3 regions of the Salinivibrio sp. IB282 genome follow, and region 1 is predicted to be linked to each of the others. Evidence: predicted binding sites of a transcription regulator. Region 1 holds the regulator's gene; each other region holds the start of a gene.
What was found. The regulator CRP, encoded in region 1, controls carbon source genes, mostly activating them, when cyclic AMP is high. The targets are predictions, from matches to a motif close to TGTGANNNNNNTCACA.
Positions count from the first base shown of each region.

Region 2: the regulator CRP is predicted to act here: its motif matches at 1,226-1,241, upstream of dinG (ATP-dependent DNA helicase DinG).
Region 3: the regulator CRP is predicted to act here: its motif matches at 1,951-1,966, upstream of BZG14_RS11640 (NupC/NupG family nucleoside CNT transporter).

Region 1 is NZ_MUET01000043.1:5,638-14,704, reverse strand. Features, by position in the region: gene BZG14_RS09975 (DUF1338 domain-containing protein) at 1-492, shown strand, start outside; gene BZG14_RS09970 (hypothetical protein) at 562-1,428, opposite strand; gene crp (cAMP-activated global transcriptional regulator CRP) at 1,559-2,191, opposite strand; gene BZG14_RS09960 (phosphoribulokinase) at 2,441-3,310, opposite strand; gene BZG14_RS09955 (YheU family protein) at 3,367-3,585, opposite strand; gene BZG14_RS09950 (hydrolase) at 3,714-4,703, opposite strand; gene BZG14_RS09945 (TIGR02444 family protein) at 4,687-5,163, opposite strand; gene BZG14_RS09940 (ABC transporter ATP-binding protein) at 5,172-7,100, opposite strand; gene kefG (glutathione-regulated potassium-efflux system ancillary protein KefG) at 7,298-7,879, shown strand; gene kefB (glutathione-regulated potassium-efflux system protein KefB) at 7,872-9,067, shown strand, end outside.
Region 2 is NZ_MUET01000056.1:8,944-13,142, reverse strand. Features, by position in the region: gene BZG14_RS11370 (porin) at 1-796, opposite strand, end outside; gene dinG (ATP-dependent DNA helicase DinG) at 1,333-3,405, shown strand; gene BZG14_RS11360 (sulfite exporter TauE/SafE family protein) at 3,420-4,193, shown strand.
Region 3 is NZ_MUET01000059.1:14,130-19,180, reverse strand. Features, by position in the region: partial or broken gene BZG14_RS11645 (BCCT family transporter) at 1-1,489, opposite strand, end outside; gene BZG14_RS11640 (NupC/NupG family nucleoside CNT transporter) at 2,037-3,260, shown strand; gene yjjG (pyrimidine 5'-nucleotidase) at 3,390-4,067, shown strand; gene BZG14_RS11630 (hypothetical protein) at 4,155-4,460, opposite strand; gene BZG14_RS11625 (fasciclin domain-containing protein) at 4,874-5,051, shown strand, end outside.

The DNA of each region.
Region 1 (9,067 bases):
GAGCAATGCTCGCCCGCGCTTCAGGCGATTGTTGAGAAGCTGGTGGCACAAGTTGATGCGTCGTCACTCACAGGCAGTGACTTTCTCCATCAGGGTCGCTTGTGGGATCTTGACTGGGCAACCTATCAAACACTTGCCGAAGAGAGTGAATATGCGTCTTGGGTGGCGGCACACGGTTATGGTGCCAACCATTTTACCGTGAGTGTGAATCAGCTGAATGCGCATGATGATTGCCTCTCGGTGAATAACCAATTGCGCGACAATGGCTTTGCGATTAACGAGTCAGGCGGGGAAGTCAAAGGTGACGCGTCGGTGTATCTGGAGCAATCCTCCACCATGGCGGATCGCGTGCCAGTTGCTTTTTCTGATGACACGCAAACCATCCCGGGTGGTTTTTATGAGTTTGCTAAGCGTTATGTTCTGCCCAATGGTGAGCTTTACCAAGGTTTTGTGGCTGCCTCGGCAGACAAAATCTTTGAAAGCACCCATTAGTGCGCCACACATCGCTTAATCGACATCATAGGGAAAAGGGAGCGTATGCTATGCTCCCTTTTTTATCGTCTATTCAGCCTCGATATCGAGCCAATACGTGTCTGGAATCGCTTGTGTTTCGTTGCTTAAATGCGGGTTATCGACCCGGATCACGGTGCGTTCATCAATGTTGGCTTTTTCAAACGTTTCTTTGACCAGCGGAGCGTTGTTGAAAAACTCAATAAATGATCCGTCTTGGTATGCCGCTTCAAAAGCACCATTCAACATGTCGGCGACGTCAGCATGTTGCGGAGACACAAACAGGAACATCGGGAAGCGATAGATCAGCATCAGGTGCGGGTCAACTAACAGATTACCGTATTGTGGCCGCTCGGCTAATTCACTAAAAGGCTCAATCAAGGCACGCGGGAAGAGATCAGCACGACCTGTATCAACCACTTTGAAAATATTTTCAAAGCTCGATATTTCGCGTACGCGAAATCCCGCTGAGTTGAGCACCTTGACGTCGGCCCAGCCCTGTCCCTGAATCATGGTAAGAGACTGCAAATCACCCGCGCTACTTATCTGAGCGAGTTGGGGCTCTGTGGTTTGGTTGGTAATAAACAGGCGATGGCCGAGTAGACCACGAAACACGGGATAGCGAATGGGGATCAGTTCAGATTCCAGCGTGCGGTCGGCACCCAGCCAGTCGATAGTGAGCTTGCCTTGCTTGAGCATTTCCACCTTACGAGACTGAGAGCCAATTTGGCCGTCAAAAGCTTGCAAGGTGACAGGCTCTCCTGATTTTTCGGCAAGAAACTCAATCAGCTCAATGGCATAGAGATCAAGCGCCGACCCAGCGCGTGGCTCGGGGTGCACAATTGTGGTATTGGACACGGCATGGGCTGAAAGCACAGAGAGCGCCAAGGCGGTGAGAGAAACCATGAGTTTTTTCATAAACGATACCTTGTTAGTTTTATGTTAACCATATCGTTTTGAGTGTAGAAGTTATCCAGACGCTTGCCAGAAAGCGGAGATAAAAAAACCGACGCCAGGGCGTCGGTTGGTGATACAGAGAGCGGCGCAATTAGCGTGTGCCGTATACCACGATGGTTTTACCGTGTGCGGAAATGAGGTTTTGCTCTTCCAGCATTTTGAGGATACGTCCCACGGTTTCACGCGAACAGCCGACGATTTGGCCAATTTCCTGACGAGTGATCTTAATTTGCATACCGTCAGGGTGTGTCATGGCATCCGGCTGTTTAGCCAAGTTCAACAAGGTTTGCGCGATGCGGCCTGTGACGTCCAGGAAGGCGAGATCCCCGACCTTTTGGCTCGTTACCTGCAAACGACGCGCCATTTGTGAAGACAGGCGCATTAAGATGTCAGGATTCACTTGAATGAGCTGGCGGAACTTCTTAAATGAAATCTCTGCCACTTCACACGGTGATTTAGCGCGCACCCAAGCAGTGCGCTCTTGGTCTTCTTCGAAAAGTCCGAGCTCACCAATGAAGTCACCTTGGTTAAGGTAAGACAGGATCATTTCCTTGCCTTCTTCATCTTTGATCAGTACGGCCACAGACCCTTTCACGATGTAATACAAGGTCTCCGCCTTCTCACCTGCATGGATAAGCGTGCTTTTAGACGGATACTTATGAATATGACAATGTGAAAGGAACCACTCGAGTGTAGGGTCTGTTTGAGGTTTTCCTGGAACCATATAACTTATTTCCTCTGCATGTGTTGCCCGGCAACAACGTCCTATCTTTGTCTGAGGGGTAACCCATCAGATCATTGCACAGAATACGAAGTCTGAACGCGGGCTACAAGCTCACTGTATGTTAACAAGAGTGTATCTTTTTTTGTTGGTGATTTCTTGATTTTGATCTAGGCCAACCGCCTAAAAATCTGGCAAAAACGTGGCTAAGATCACGGCTTGAGAAGTAATACATCATGGATGCGCTACGCCTTAGCCAATCTTGCCTTTTTCTATCAATTGTTGGATCAATGGACGGATGATCAATTCCATCGCAAAGCCCATTTTTCCTCCCGGTACCACTAAGGTGTTATGCCGTGACATAAACGACCCGGTGATCATTTGCAACAGATAAGGGAAGTCGACGTTTTTCATTCCACGAAAGCGGATCACCACAAAACTTTCATCCAAAGACGGGATACCTTTGGCATTTAATGGGTTTGAGGTATCTACCGTCGGCACGCGTTGAAAGTTGATATGGGTGCGAGAAAACTGCGGGGTGATGTAGTGCAGGTAATCATCCATTGAGCGCACAATCGAGTCGGTCACCGCCTCACGAGAGTGGCCTCTATCGCGCGTATCGCGGACAAATTTTTGAATCCACTCTAGGTTGACGATCGGCACCATTCCAATCAAGAGATCGACATGCTGTGCAACATTGACATCACCATCGACCACTCCGCCGTGCAGTCCCTCGTAAAACAATACATTGGTATTGTCGGCTAAGTCTTGCCATGGCGTGAAGGTGCCAGGCATTTGGTTATAGGGCACCGCTTCATCAAAGGTATGTAAATAGCGGCGATATTTCCCGGTGCCTTGCTCACCATACTCACGGAAAAACTGCTCTAGCCGCGGGAAATCGTTGGCCGTGGGGCCAAAGTAGCTGATATGTTTGCCTTGTTCACGTGCTTTACGGATCTCGACGTCCATTTCAGGACGGGTAAAGCGATGAAAGCTATCCCCTTCTAGCCAGGCCGCTTTGATGTTCATCATCTGGAACATCTTTCGGAAGGCTTCCGAGGTGGTGGTGGTACCGGCTCCTGATGAGCCGGTGACCGCAATAATAGGATGTTTAGCCGACATGACGCGCCCTGTCATTCAGTCTGAATTTGTATCGCGATACGGCGTGTACTGCGATGCTAAGAGCCGAGTGCTGTTTTACGACGAATATCCACTGTCTCGTGCAACTCGGAATATACAATCACGGCGTCCCCGGATTGCAATTGTTGGCGAACATCATCCACTTTTTGTGCAAAGCTGACTTCTTGCTCACCATAATCGGTTCCTTCCCGTAACACAAAGTGCTCGATTAACGCTGTCAGCGTCTCGTCAGGAATCGACTGCCATGGAACCATCATACTACATCACCTTTTAGTGATCTCAGGATGGCATCCTCGGATGCCTGATGTGAATGTTGTGAATTAGCTCGCATTTTACCCGATCATACCAGTCAATGCAGTGGTTCTCTTTGCTTCCTTTGACGGTGCTAACGCGCCGACTTACTCAGTGACTCATGCGGCAAATAAGCGGCGAGCCAGCCAGGCACCGCTTGCTCAAGCCAAAACTGAGGTTGGCGCCAACTACCGGCGACAAAGCCAACATGGCCGCCATGCTCAGTGAGTTGATAGTCAATGTTCGCGGGTAATGGGGAGGTTGGGATCACCGCGTCGGTCATAAAAGGATCGTCTTTGGCATGAATGATGGCCAACGGTGTCTTAATGGTATTAAGCACGGAAAGGCCGCTACAGGCGTGATAATAATGGTGCGCATCGTCAAAGCCATGAAGCGGGGCAGTCACGGTTTGGTCAAACTCGAACAAGGTTTTTATCGTCGGGCGCTCCCCCGCGTGCCATCGGCCCACTTGCTGATGACGTGTGAGTTTTTCCGCTAGGGTTTGGCGCATCGAGCGCAACAAATAGGCTTGATAAATACGGGAAAAGCCTTGTTGGATACGCATCGAGCAAGCGGCAAGGTCAAGTGGCGGCGACACGGCGCAACCACAGGCCACGATGGGATCATCGTGATAGTCCGCCAGGTAACGCACCAGCATGTTCCCCCCCAAAGAGACCCCGACTGCGCCAATTTGACTCTTTGGATAGGTTTGACGTAAATGGGTGAAGAAGGCACGCGCGTCCTGGGTTTCTCCCGAGTGATAGGTTCGCGCGGCACGATTAAGGCGGCCACTGCAGCTGCGAAAGTGCATCACCACGCCGCACCAACCTTGGCGTTGGAAGGCCGCGAGCAAGCCGTTGGCATAGGGGCTGTCGAAACTGCCTGCTAAGCCATGGAATAAAACAACAATCGGCTGTCCAGGCTGCGGCTGATGTGTCCATGCCAGATCGACAAAATCGCCATCAGGCAGATCAAATTGCTGCCAGCGAGGGGTGAAAAGCGGGGCTCGACGCAAAAAGCGAGGCAACAAGGTTTGTAAGTGCGCGTTCCGCGCGCTGGGAATGGGTTTAAACGGTGTCATCATGGTTGCTTCCCTCTTCCTCGGCGGGCGTCACCTTCAGTGATGTATATAGGTTGCGTGCTGATGGTGACAGCTGACGGCAATAGTAGGCGAGAGGAGAGGCGGTGTCCGTGAGCCAGGTTTGACGATTGAGGGCATCGACTAAATCTTGCTGTTGGAATTTTTCTAAACTGAGCTCAAAGTTGAGCATTTTTTTGTACTGCCCACTGCCGACCCGCGGCTTCAACTCTCGCCGAAGGTGACGATAGGCAATAAGCAAATGCTCAGAGCGGCTTAACGCATGCTTCAGTTGTGTGAGGCTCTCGGGCGCAAGCCCATAGCCGTGTTGTTCAATCCAGGCGAGTAACAAGGCAAGATTCACGTTGCCTTGGTGCTCGTCTTGCAGCCTGAGGCAAGCTTGCTTTACCTCGGGCTTGCCATAATGATGTAAACAAAACTGCCACAGGTCGGCGGGATTCGCCATCCCAGGGGTTAGTCCTGATTGAATGTCGCCTCCAGGGCTTCCAGCTCTTCTTGTCGCTCCATCCATTCTTGTTCCACCTCTTCGAGCGTCGATTTAGCATCCGCTTGACGTTGCAATTGCGCCGTGAGCCGCGCCTTATTATCACTGTGGTAAATCTCGGGGTCCGCCAACTGATTTTCTGCGTCAGAGATAATGGCAGAGAGTTGTTCTATCTGTGTGTCGAGATTGTCAATTTTTTTCCGCAAAGGCGCGGTTTGCTTACGTAACTCGGCATCGCGGCGTTTTTGTGCTTTACGATCCACCTGTGTTTGTTGCGGCGCCGTTTTCTCCGCGGCCGCTTGTTTTTTGCTCTCAGCGCGATCAGCGCGCTGTTGATCGGTCAGCCAACGGTGATAATCGTTCAAGTCTCCATCAAAGGGTAGCACTGCGCCATTGTCGACCAAATACAAGTCATCGGTGGTGGCGCGCAGCAAGAAGCGATCGTGACTGACAATCACCATCGCACCCTCGTAAGACTGCAAGGCGAGTGTCAGCGCTTGGCGCATATCCAAGTCCAGATGGTTGGTTGGCTCATCGAGTAACAGTAAGTTCGGTTTTTGCCATACCAATAAGGCGAGCACCAAGCGGGCTTTTTCGCCTCCAGAGAAGGGCCCGATGGGCTCGAGCGCCTTGTCGCCTTGAAAGCCAAACCGGCCGAGAAAATCACGTAAGGTTTGCTCAGCGGTGGTGGGGGCTAACCGGTTTAGGTGCTGAAGTGGCGTATCGTCGATGCGCAACGTATCGAGTTGGTGTTGGGCAAAGTAGCCAATTTTCACCCCTTGTGAATAGGTTAATTCACCGGCCATGGCGGGTAAGCTGCCCGCGAGGAGTTTAATCAGGGTCGACTTACCCGCCCCATTGCGCCCCAGCAAGCCAATGCGTGCCCCCGGTACCAGGTTAAGGCGAATGTTTTCAATAATAGGTGTCTTATCATAACCCGCCGCCACTTTGTCCATCATTAAAATGGGGGTGGGTAAGGCGTCCGGCGTGAAGAAGGTAAAACTAAACGGGTTATCGTATTGCGCGGGCAATACCTTCTCCATCCGCTCAAGGGCTTTGATCCGGCTTTGCGCTTGGCGGGCCTTGGTGGCTTTGTAACGAAAGCGATCGATATACGATTGCATGTGGGCAATTTGCTTTTGTTGCTTTTCGTACTGCGCCTGTTGTTGGGCCAATTTTTGCGCGCGCATTTGCTCAAAGTCGGAATAATTACCCGTGTATTCATTGAGCTGTTGATGCTCGATGTGAATGATGCGATTGACAACAGGATCCAAGAAATCCCGGTCGTGAGAGATCAACACCAAGGTACCTGGATATTGCTGTAGCCATTTTTCTAGCCACATGACCGCATCGAGATCTAGGTGGTTAGTGGGTTCATCGAGCAACAATAGATCAGAGCGACATAATAGCGCTTGTGCTAAGTTCAGCCGCATTCGCCAGCCACCTGAGAACTGGGTGAGTGACCAGTGGATTTGTGGTTGGCTAAAGCCCAAACCATCTAATAAGCTGGCCGCACGCGCTTCAATGGTATAACCACCAATGGCATCCAATTTATCGTGTAACATCGCCACCGCGTTACCGTCATCACGGGCTTCGGCGTCGCGTAGGGCTTGCTGTAGCGCGCGGTATTCGCTGTCGCCATCAATCACGTACTCGAGCGCGCTTTTGTCGAGCGCGGGGGTTTCTTGCGCCACCCATGCTACCTGCCACTGACTCGGGTAGTCACAATGGCCGGCATCCAACGATAATTGATGGCGCAGCAAGGCAAACAGACTCGATTTGCCACAGCCATTTTTGCCCACCAGACCGACTTTGTCGCCCGGTGAGATAGTGGCAGAAGTGTGGTCAAGCAGGGGCTTACCCCCTCGAAGCAGTTGAATATCGGAGAAGCGAATCATGATTTCTCAGTCTGTCTCGGGTTGATGGGTGCGCATTGTCGCGCGGTCGTTATACCAGCTTGATACCGGGATTGCCAAATTCTACCGCGTCATCCCACTGGTCAGACACAGACGGGGCATGTTTGTGTGTTAAAGTTAAAAACACGGAATAAATGAACAGATTGCGTTCTGACCATAATCATAAGACAAGGAAGCCTATGCCCCGAGATAAGGCTGAAAGCCCCTCTCTTCCCAAGGTACTGGTGATTTTTGCTCACCCCGACCCCGATGAATCCGTTGCCAATCGTCGTTTAATTGAGGCCATTACGCCGCTGGCCCATGTCAGCGTGCACGATATTTACGCCGCCTACCCGGATTTTGTGGTGGACGTCCATCATGAGCGCGCGTTGGTCACTGACGCCGATGTGTTGGTCTTTCAGCATCCACTGCAAATGTATTCCTGTCCGGCGCTGTTGAAAGAGTGGATAGATGTGGTGCTCGGGAAAGGGTTTGCACATGGGCAAGGCGGGGATGCGTTGGCCGGTAAAACCTGCCGCTTTGTGGTGACCACCGGGGGAGCGGCCGAAGCGTTTAGTCAACAAGGTTACAACAAATATTCGATGGCCGAGCTACTGCAGCCTTTTGAGTTAACCGCCTCATTATGTCGGATGGATTGGATCCCACCGTTGGTCTTGCACTGGGCGCGCCGCGTTGGCGATGCCGATCGCGAAGCGTTTGCTGAGATTTATGCCGATTGGCTCGCTGACCCATTGGCGCACCAAGGAGGCGAGGATGGATAACAACCTCTTATCGGTGGCCTTTGTTTTTTTATTGGCGGCGGTGATTGCGGTTCCTCTTGCCCAGCGCTTGGGTATGGGCTCGGTGCTTGGCTATTTGCTGGCAGGCATAGTGATCGGGCCCTGGGGGCTGGGCCTGGTCCGTGATGTGGATGCGATTCTCCATTTTGCCGAATTTGGCGTGGTGCTGCTGCTTTTTCTGATTGGCTTGGAGCTTAACCCTAAAAAGCTATTGAAAATGTGGCGCCCTATTATCGGCCTTGGTGGTAGCCAAGTGGTGCTGACCGGGATCGTGATAGGGTCATTAAGTATCTTCGCTGGGCTCACGTTGCCACAAGGCGTGGTGATCGGGGCGGGGCTGGCGCTTTCTTCTACCGCGATTGCGATGAAAATCATCGAAGACCAACGTTTAATGCGCAGCGAAACCGGACAATCTGGATTTGCCGTTTTATTATTTCAAGATATCGCCGTGATCCCGATACTGGCTGTGATCCCAGCGTTGGCCGGTGGCAGTGCTGGCAGTTGGCTCGACGTATTATGGATGTTTGTCGGCATTGGTATTTTGCTGGTGGGCGGTCATTTCCTTCTGCGTCCGCTGTTTCGTTTAGTGGCCATGAGCGGCGTCACCGAGCTATTTACAGTGACCTCGCTGGCCTTGGTGATCGGGATTGCCCTGGCGATGCAAGCGTTAGGCCTATCGATGGCGCTGGGGGCGTTTCTTGCGGGCGTATTGCTTGCGGAAAGTGAATACCGTCATGAATTAGAAACCGCGATTGAGCCTTTTAAAGGTTTGTTGCTTGGGCTGTTCTTTATTGCAGTGGGAATGACCGTTGATCTCGGTCTATTGCTCGACTACCCACTGGCCATACTGGGAGCGGTCGCGGCGTTGATCTTGGTGAAGACCTTGCTGCTTTATGGCTTGGCGCGTGCCTTTGGGGTGGTGCCAAAAGCGCGCAGTCAAATGGCGGTATTACTCAGCCAAGGGGGAGAGTTTGCGTTTGTTATTTTCAATGCAGCGCGTAGCCAGGGCTTACTTGACCAAGAGTTAAACGCGTTTTTGTTGGTGGTGGTGAGCTTGTCGATGATGACCACGCCTTTAATGCTGACGCTTCAACAACGCTGGTTTGCTCGCACGTTTAATGAGCCTGAAGAAGCGCCACCACAAGGGCAGTTTGAGCAGGCCGATGCGCG
Region 2 (4,199 bases), on a different contig from region 1:
GACCAATAGACGCCGCTAAACCAACGTTTTCGATACCTGCGTATTCAATTTCGAAGTTGTATGCGTCTTTTTCGTCGTCGCTAACACGGCTAACGTTATCTGCTTTTTGATAGTAAACACGCGCGTCAACGTCAGCAACACGGTAGCCTAGACGTGCTTCATAGATGCGAGTGTCATCGCCAGCACCAGCGTAACCTTCCGTACCGTTTGCAACGCTATTGTCGTCAAAGCCATCACTCTTGTCAGTGTAGGTCGCAGCACCGTAGAAAGTACCGTTATCATAAACGTATTTTCCTACTTGCTGAGCATGGGTATAATCGGCACCGAATGCATTTTTAGCCAACTCATAGTCTTTAGTGATACCAGCGTCAYCCATCAGCAACAGCTGACGACCTGCGGTGAACTGACCCCRGTCTCCTTTCAAACCAACGTAAAGCACGTTGTTTTCGACGTTACCGTTACTATCAGTAATATCAATATCGCGCGTTAGTTCTTCATCGTTCTTTTTGTCATAATAATTGTCTGTAACGCTATCTGCGCTTTCGAATTCAAAATCTACTGCCGCGATTGCACTAAGAGAGTCAGATACAGCAACTTCAGTATCAAACTGAACGTCACCGTCGTCTAGACGCCATTTCGCGTCTTGGTTGTTACCGATGTCTTGGATGTACTGAACTTCAGCGGCACCAGACACGTCTACTTTAACGCCGTTTGCGTCATACAGGTTGATGCTTGCTGATGCTGAGCCAGCAGCCAGCAGAGCTGGTACTGCCATTGCTAGAATAGTCTTTTTCATGGTTAATCCACTGCCTTTTCTATTTAGTCATTATGAGTTCCTTCTTGGAACTCTGTTTTATGGTGACTGTCACTCTATTACCAGCAGCAAACGCTGCGAAGCACAAAATGCCAGTTCACTGAAACTTCGTGGCTAATCGTGCAGAACATTTGTGGTTCTGTCAACTCGCCGGAAGCGCATTACAATCTAGACAAAAAACTCTTAAAAACAATAACATATTGACATCTGTTGAACTGAGATCACAGTTTAATTAACTCAACACCCGCCTTTTGATGAAAATAAACAACAAACACTAACAACATAAAACACTAAAAAATACATTTAAAAACACAATATAAAGAATAAAAAACTAATCAATAGCTTAAATCAGGCGTTTTGTTAATCAAACGGCAGATCAGCAAGATAGCGAAGAATGGTTCAAATTAAATTCGTGACCAAGATCTCATATCTGTAAGGAAATCTTGCAGTTCGCGATCGTTTTCACGTTTTTACCTCGTGTTATACTGGCCGCCAACCTTTGCAACTCGGACCTGTTGATGCTCAGCCCTGCCGTAAAATCAGACATTCGCGCGTGCTACCAAACGCTACAAGATCAACTTCCTCACTTTGTTCCCCGCAAAGCTCAGAACTATTTGGTGGCAGAGCTCGCGAAAACCTTGGCCGGCGATTACGAGCCGAAACGCCGATTATTAGTGGCAGAAGCAGGCACAGGGGTGGGCAAATCAATGGCGTATTTGATGGGCGCGATTCCGTTTGCGCTTAACAACAATAAAAAAGTGGTCATTTCCACCGCGACGGTGGCGTTGCAAGAACAGCTTGCCAATAAAGATATCCCGTTTTTTCATCGCATCTGCCCCAAACCGTTTGATTTTATCTTGGCCAAGGGGCGCCAACGCTATTGCTGTGCACATAAGCTAAGTGCAGTGGCAGATACCGAGAGCATTCAAGGCGCGCTATTTACCCAAAAACCCAAGCGCAGCGAACAATTGTTGCTGAATGATCTTTACGAAGCGCTGAGTCGGGGTAAGTGGGGTGGTGACAGAGACAGTTGGCCAAAACCCATTGCTGATCATCTTTGGCAAGCCATCGCCTCTGACAAACACACTTGTCATGCCGGTTTGCCCGCCCACCGTGGTTGCCCGTTTGCTAAAGCACGTGAAGCGATGGATAAAGCGGATGTGGTGGTGGTCAATCATAGCTTGCTGCTCGCCGATCTCGAACTCGGCGGCGGGGTGATCTTGCCCGAGCCAGAGCAGTGCCTGTATATGATTGACGAAGCTCATCACTTGCCCACGGTGGCGCGTGACTTTTCAGCCGCCAGTGCCAGTTTGCTCGGCGTGGTCGGTTGGCTAGAAAAACTCAATCAAGCGACGACTAAGTTGGGCAATACCGCGGATATGACGCGCGCACATCGGTTTGCCGATAGCTTGCTAGACGCGATTCAAACCCTGATCCCAGGGTTACGCGAAGCAAAAAACATGCTCAGCCAACTGTCGCTCAACGACGACGGTTGTTATCGCTTTGCCGACGGTGAACTGCCCGAAGCCCTGATTGCACCCAGTGAGCAGCTTAAAACCGCAAGTAAAAAAGCCCRTCAAGCATTGGGAAAAATTCATGATTTGATCAATGAGCGTCTGAAAGAAAATGACATTTCGGCAAAACTCGCCGATCCGGCGCTCGCGGAAACCGCGTTTTTCCTGCAACGGTTAGAAAATTTAGAAAAGGTGTGGACCTTAATGGCCCAACCGAATGCCGATAAAGGCGCACCGCTTGCCCGTTGGGTGCAAGCCTGCCGTGAGCGCGAGGGGGATCTTTGGGTGCATGTCTCTCCCTTAGAAGTAGGCTGGCGTCTGGATCAAATGCTCTGGTCTCGCGCCGCTGGCGTGGGCCTTTTTTCCGCCACTTTGCGTGCTCTAAATCGGTTTAGCTATTTCTGCCGTCAGGTTGGTTTGAGCGAAACCGACGGCTCGCGTTATTTAGCCTTACCCTCACCCTTTGATTACGCCAATAAAGCGCGCTTGGTGATCCCGACGATGCCTTGTGAGCCGCAAGCCAGTGCCTTTACAGAGGCATTAAACGATAAAATACTTGAGCACCTAGAAGGTGAACGTGCCTCTTTGGTGCTCTTTGCCTCCTATTGGCAAATGAAGCAAGTGACACAAGCGATTGAACGTACCTGCAAGCAACGGGGCTGGCAGCTGCTTTGCCAAGGGAGCCAGTCGCGTACCGCGTTACTCAAAGCGCATCAACAAGCCGTTAATAATGATAAAACCAGTATCATTTTTGGCACCGGCAGTTTTTCCGAAGGTTTAGATTTACCCGGTAACTTATTGACCAACCTTATTATTACTAAAATCCCCTTTGCCGTGCCGACGTCGCCGGTTGAAGAAGCACACGCTGAATATATCGAGCGCTGTGGTGGCAATCCGTTTTTACAAATTGCCGTACCAGAAGCCAGTAAAAAGCTGGTGCAATCCGTGGGGCGACTACTGCGCAAAGAAGAGGACTCTGGTAAAGTAGTGCTCCTTGACCGGCGCATTATCACCCGCAGATATGGCCAATCTTTACTCGACTCGCTGCCGCCCTTTAAGCGCGTGATCGAATCTTAAACTGATGAGTTAACATGCTGGAACTGATTGACCTCTCTACTTTAGTTATTCTGGGGCTGACTGCGTTTGTCGCTGGATTTATTGATGCGGTGGCTGGCGGCGGCGGCATGCTCACTGTGCCTGCCCTGTTATCGCTAGGCCTGCCGCCGCATGTTGCGTTAGGCACCAATAAGCTGGCCGCGACCTTTGCTTCAAGCACCGCTGCCTTCACTTATTATAAAAAGCGCCTATTTTCTCCCTCGTTTTGGCAACATGCTTTTTGGGGCACTTTAATTGGCGCCACGGCCGGCACCCTGCTGGTGGACGTGTTAAGCACCGAGTGGCTCGAAAAAGCCATACCAATCGTGGTATTGGTGGCCGCGGTGTATACCATTTGGCACCCACACCCAAAGGGTGATAACAACCAGCTACCCGCACCTTGTCCGAAGTTGCCAATCAAACAATGGAGTCAAGGTTTATCACTTGGCTTTTACGACGGGGTAGCCGGCCCGGGAACCGGCGCGTTTTGGACGGTTTCCACCATGTCGCTCTATCGGATGAATATATTGCTATCCTCTGGGTTGGCAAAAGCGATGAACTTTACCAGCAACTTCACCTCACTGGTGGCGTTCGCACTATTAGGCCATGTGAGCTGGGCACTGGGCTTAACCATGGGTGCGTGTCTTATGCTGGGTGCCTTTATTGGCGCACACTCGGCCATCCGCTTTGGTAGCCGTTTTATTCGCCCTATTTTTATCACCGCGGTAGTTATTCTAGCGGGCAAACTTGCCGTTGATGCGTGGTTTTAGCCCTCA
Region 3 (5,051 bases), on a different contig from region 1:
TCAGCGCAACGGCGACTAAGCCCTCGAAAGATGCCCAGAACACACGCTGTGGTACAGGCACGTTCACTTTACCACCGGCAGAAATGGTGTCGATAACCAATGACCCTGAGTCAGACGAGGTGATAAAGAACACCATGACTAGGACAATACCGATAAACGAAGTGATCGCTGCCAGTGGCAGATCATCTAGCATCGCAAACAGTTTCAGTGACAGCTCTGCATCTACAACGGCTGTGTAGCCTTCATTGACGAACTGACCAATTGCGGTGCCGCCAAAGGCCGTCATCCACAACACACATGCAGCTGATGGGATAATCAACACACAAGTGATGAATTCACGCACGGTACGGCCACGCGATACGCGCGCAATAAACATACCGACGAATGGGGACCAAGAAATCCACCACGCCCAGTAGAAGGATGTCCAGCCTTGGGTAAAGTTGGCATCTTCACGGCCAAATGGCATTGACAGCGCAGGCAAGTTTTGCAGATAAGCGCCCAAGTTACCAAAGAAACCGGTCAGGATAGCGATGGTTGGACCTACGGCAATCACGAAGATCAGCAGCAATAGCGCAAGTATCATGTTGATTTCAGACAGGCGCTTGACCCCTTTATCAACACCAGCAACAACCGAAAGAATCGCTGCCCCTGTGATACCCATGACCAATAACACTTCTGTGGTATCACCTAGCGGTGTATCAAACAGATAGTGAAGACCCGCTGATGCCTGTGAGGCCCCTAAGCCGAGCGATGTCGCAAGACCAAACAAGGTCGCGATGATTGCCAAAATGTCAATCACGTGGCCCGTCCAGCCCCAAACACGTTCACCGAACAGTGGGTAGAACACAGAACGCATGGTCAAAGGCAAGCCTTTGTTATACGCAAACAGTGCCAGGCCTAACGCCAATACCGCGTAAATCGCCCATGGGTGCAAGCCCCAGTGGAAAATAGTCGCAGACATACCTAAGCGGCGCGCCGCCTCTGTATCGCCGGCAGCAGCCCCTAAAGGCGCCCAGTCAGTGCGAAGGCCTTCAGCCCCCACGGATGTCCCACCTAGCGCCGTTTGGAAATGCGTCAATGGCTCTGATACCCCGTAGAACATCAGACCAATACCCATACCAGCAGCGAAAAGCATCGCAAACCAGCCGCCGTAGCCGTAGTCAGGCTTCGCTTCGGTACCACCGAGCCTCACTTTACCCAGTGGAGACGCAATCAGAACTAGACAGGCAATGACAAAAATGTTTCCTGCTGAAAGGAAGAACCAGTCTAGGTTTGAGGTTAGCCATCCACGGAGGTCCCCAAAAACAGGACCAATTTGGTTTTGAAAGGCCAGGGTGACAAAAATGAAGGCCAAAATAGCCAGCCCTGAGACCATAAATACTCGGTTGTGAATATCAAAACCAAACGGGCCGAGTTTCAGTGCCACGTTATCCTGACCGACCTGATAGTCAGTATCGATCGGGTTAACCTTCCCGTCTGGTGTCATCATATCTTCATGGCTTTTATCGCTCACGAGTTAACTCCTTAGTCCGTTTATTCGGAAGCCTGTGAGTGTTGGTGGTGCGCCCATTATTTATTGCCGTTCAAGCCATCTTTATCAGCAATAAAAGACCAGCTGTCACCACACAATCCGCTACATTACCACATCTGAGAAAAAATTTAATTAGGCCCCTAACCAAATGTTTACTTTCTGACCAACCACCTAATTCTAACTTCCCTCCATGTCCCGATTTTACTGGCCTTCCCAGTTATTTGAACTCTTTATTTCAGAACAATAAACAATTTAGTTAATAGGCTTGAGAATCCCTAAGACCCTTTTAAAATCATAGTGGTATTTTCCACCATTGCGAAGCAAATATCGCGAGCATGACAGTCTTCACGCTTGGTCATCGCGCTTTCTCATATCAAATCCCCCTTCAATGCAACAAAATGCAAACATAACCAAAACAAAGTGACTCTTGTCACATCCTTAAAACCACGTACAATACCGCCGCAATCGTTTTCCATCCTAAGTTTAACGTTTGCGGAGCAACATCATGCAGTTTGGCATTGGCCTTTTGGGGATTAGCGTCCTCTTTCTTGTCGCGATGGTTTTTTCTGAAAATCGCGCCGCGATTAACTGGCGCACCGTTGGCGGTGCATTCCTAATACAAATCGTCTTTGCTGGCTTTATCATCTCGGTTCCCCTAGGCCAGCGTATTTTAGCCAATGCATCTGAAACCGTCTCTGCAATCATCAGCTTTGGTGACATTGGTGCCGAATTCCTCTTTGGCGATCTCGCGACATTCAAACTCGGTTTTATATTTGCCTTTAATGTATTACCCACCATCGTTTTTTTCTCTGCCCTGATCGCCGTGCTGTACCACATTGGTGTCATGACATGGATCATTCGCCTGATTGGTGGATTACTACGACGTGTACTCGGCACATCGCGTACAGAATCTATGTCTGCTACCGCCAATATTTTTGTTGGCTCTGTTGAAGCGCCGCTGGTCGTTCGTCCTTTTCTTGCAGCCATGACACGCTCAGAGCTGTTTGCTGTCATGGTGGGCGGGCTCGCCTCAGTGGCTGGCGGCACTATGGTCGGCTATGCCGGGCTCGGTGTGGAAATGAAGTATCTCATTGCAGCGGCGTTTATGTCGGCACCGGCAGGACTCATGATGGCTAAAATCATGGTGCCACAAACCGAAACGCCGATGAGTCAAGCGCAACATCAATCAGTAGAAGACGCACAGGATAAGCCAGTCAACCTGATTGATGCCGGCACGCAAGGCGCATTAAGTGGCTTACAAATCGCCATGGCGGTGGGTGCCAGCTTATTGGCCGTGATCAGCATGATTGCGCTTATCAATGGTGGCTTAGGTAAGCTTGGTCCGATGGTACACGTGCCTCAGCTAAGCCTTGAGTGGTTATTTGGCTACCTGTTCGCGCCCGTCGCTTGGTTAATTGGTATCCCTTGGCAAGAAGCCATGACCGCAGGCACCTTGATTGGTAAAAAAATCGCCGTGAACGAGTTTGTTGCGTTTGCTGATTTTATGAACCTAAAAGGCCAGTTATCCGCCCACAGTCAAGCTATCGTGACATTTGCACTGTGTGGTTTTGCCAACTTGACCTCCATTGCCATGTTGATGGGCGGCCTAGGCGGTATCGTACCCGAACGCCGTGGCGACATCGCTAAACTCGGTATGCGAGCCATTCTCGCGGCGACGCTAGCCAACCTGATGAGTGCGACGCTCGCTGGCCTCTATCTTTCCCTGTAACGGCACAGCGTATTCGCTCGCGACCTGGCACACTGTTTCTCACCATGGACGGTGAGTAAAAAATAGACTCGAAAACCGCACTGGCACTCTGTTACACTTAGTTAACTTTACGTAAAGAGATGTAATGACATGCGATACCCATGGGTTTTATTCGATGCCGACGAGACCTTGTTTCACTTTGATGCCTTCTCTGGCCTACAACGTCTATTCTCACATTATGATGTCGATTTTGATCATCAGGCGTTTGCCGAGTACTCCGCACGCAATAAGCCACTGTGGGTACAGTATCAAAATGGCGAAATTGACGCCCAGACTCTACAGACAGAACGCTTTACTTGCTGGGGAAAGCGCTTAAACGTCGCCCCTTCCACCTTAAACCAAGGCTTTTTAGATGCCATGGCAGACATCTGTGAACCATTACCAGGGGCACGGGAACTGATCGACGCTATTTCCCCACATGCCCATATTGGCATCATCACTAACGGATTTACGGCTTTGCAAGATATTCGTTTAGAAAAAACAGGGTTGAAGGATGCGATTTCTACGTTGGTTATTTCCGAACAGGTCGGTATCGCTAAGCCTGATCCACGTATTTTTGAACATGCGTTTGAAAAAATGGGCCGCCCGCCGAAAGAAAAAATATTGATGGTGGGTGATAACCCACATTCCGACGTCCTTGGCGGGATGCAAGCGGGCATTGATACATGCTGGCTAAACGCTGATAACACGCCCGTGCCTGAAGATATTGCGCCGACACACCAAGTTAGCTCCTTGCATCAATTAAAGAACTGGCTACTGCCGACCTAAACATGGACCCAAAAAAAGAGAGCAATCATGCTCTCTTTTATCAGCGCCGCCATTGTCCATAGCGGCCTAAACATCATCGCGCGTCTCTTAGCTGTGGTCGCCTTTGATGAATGCAGCTTGCTCTGCGCGCTCACCTTGGTCGGTGCTAGCGACAAAGTTGATTGAGCGGCTGTTTTGGTTTTGGGCATGGATAAATACACGACCAGACTCATCCGTTACCTTCGCATCCAGACCCGATTCGCTGGCGACTTTAGCGCCTTTTACCGCTTGACCTTGTTCAGTGACCGTTACCCAAGCGCCCCCTTCTGCAGGGTCTACATTGAGGTTCAGACCACCCGCCATCACAGACGTTGAAGCGAACGCTAGGGCAAAGATTGCAGCCAATTTTTTCATGGTTTGTTTCCTCTTTCGTAATGGGTTGACGGCTATTAAACGCAAATTATGCCGGCGATTTGTCACCTCAATGTCTCCATTTCCAAAACCTGGTTTCAGAGAGTCATTAAGGTGCTAGCACGGTTCAATATCGCCGTTGCGTTATTGCCTTGGAACGAGAGTGAGATTACGCCTGAAATACCGTGACGACAATCACAATAATATGAATAACTCATTCGAAAAATTTCACAAGACGGCGGCAGTTATTCGGCGTAGAAAAGGGAAGATGGGGAATATTTTTCTGTCCAGTGATCGACTTCATTCCCATCCTCGTTTTCACCCTTGCAACAAAGTGATCCTTCCCAAGTCGTCACCAAGAGTTGCAATAAGGCAACTTATTGGGTGGGGAAACGAACGCAAAAGGGAGAACAATGATGTTAACACGCACGATCTCGACATTAGCTATCACTGCGACATTGCTGGTTGGAATGGGAAGCGCCGTTGCTGCCCACCATAAAGGCGAGCATGACATTGTTGATACGGCGATGAAAAATGACGACTTTTCAACCTTGGTGGCAGCCGTAAAGGCAGCGGATCTGGTTGATACTTTGA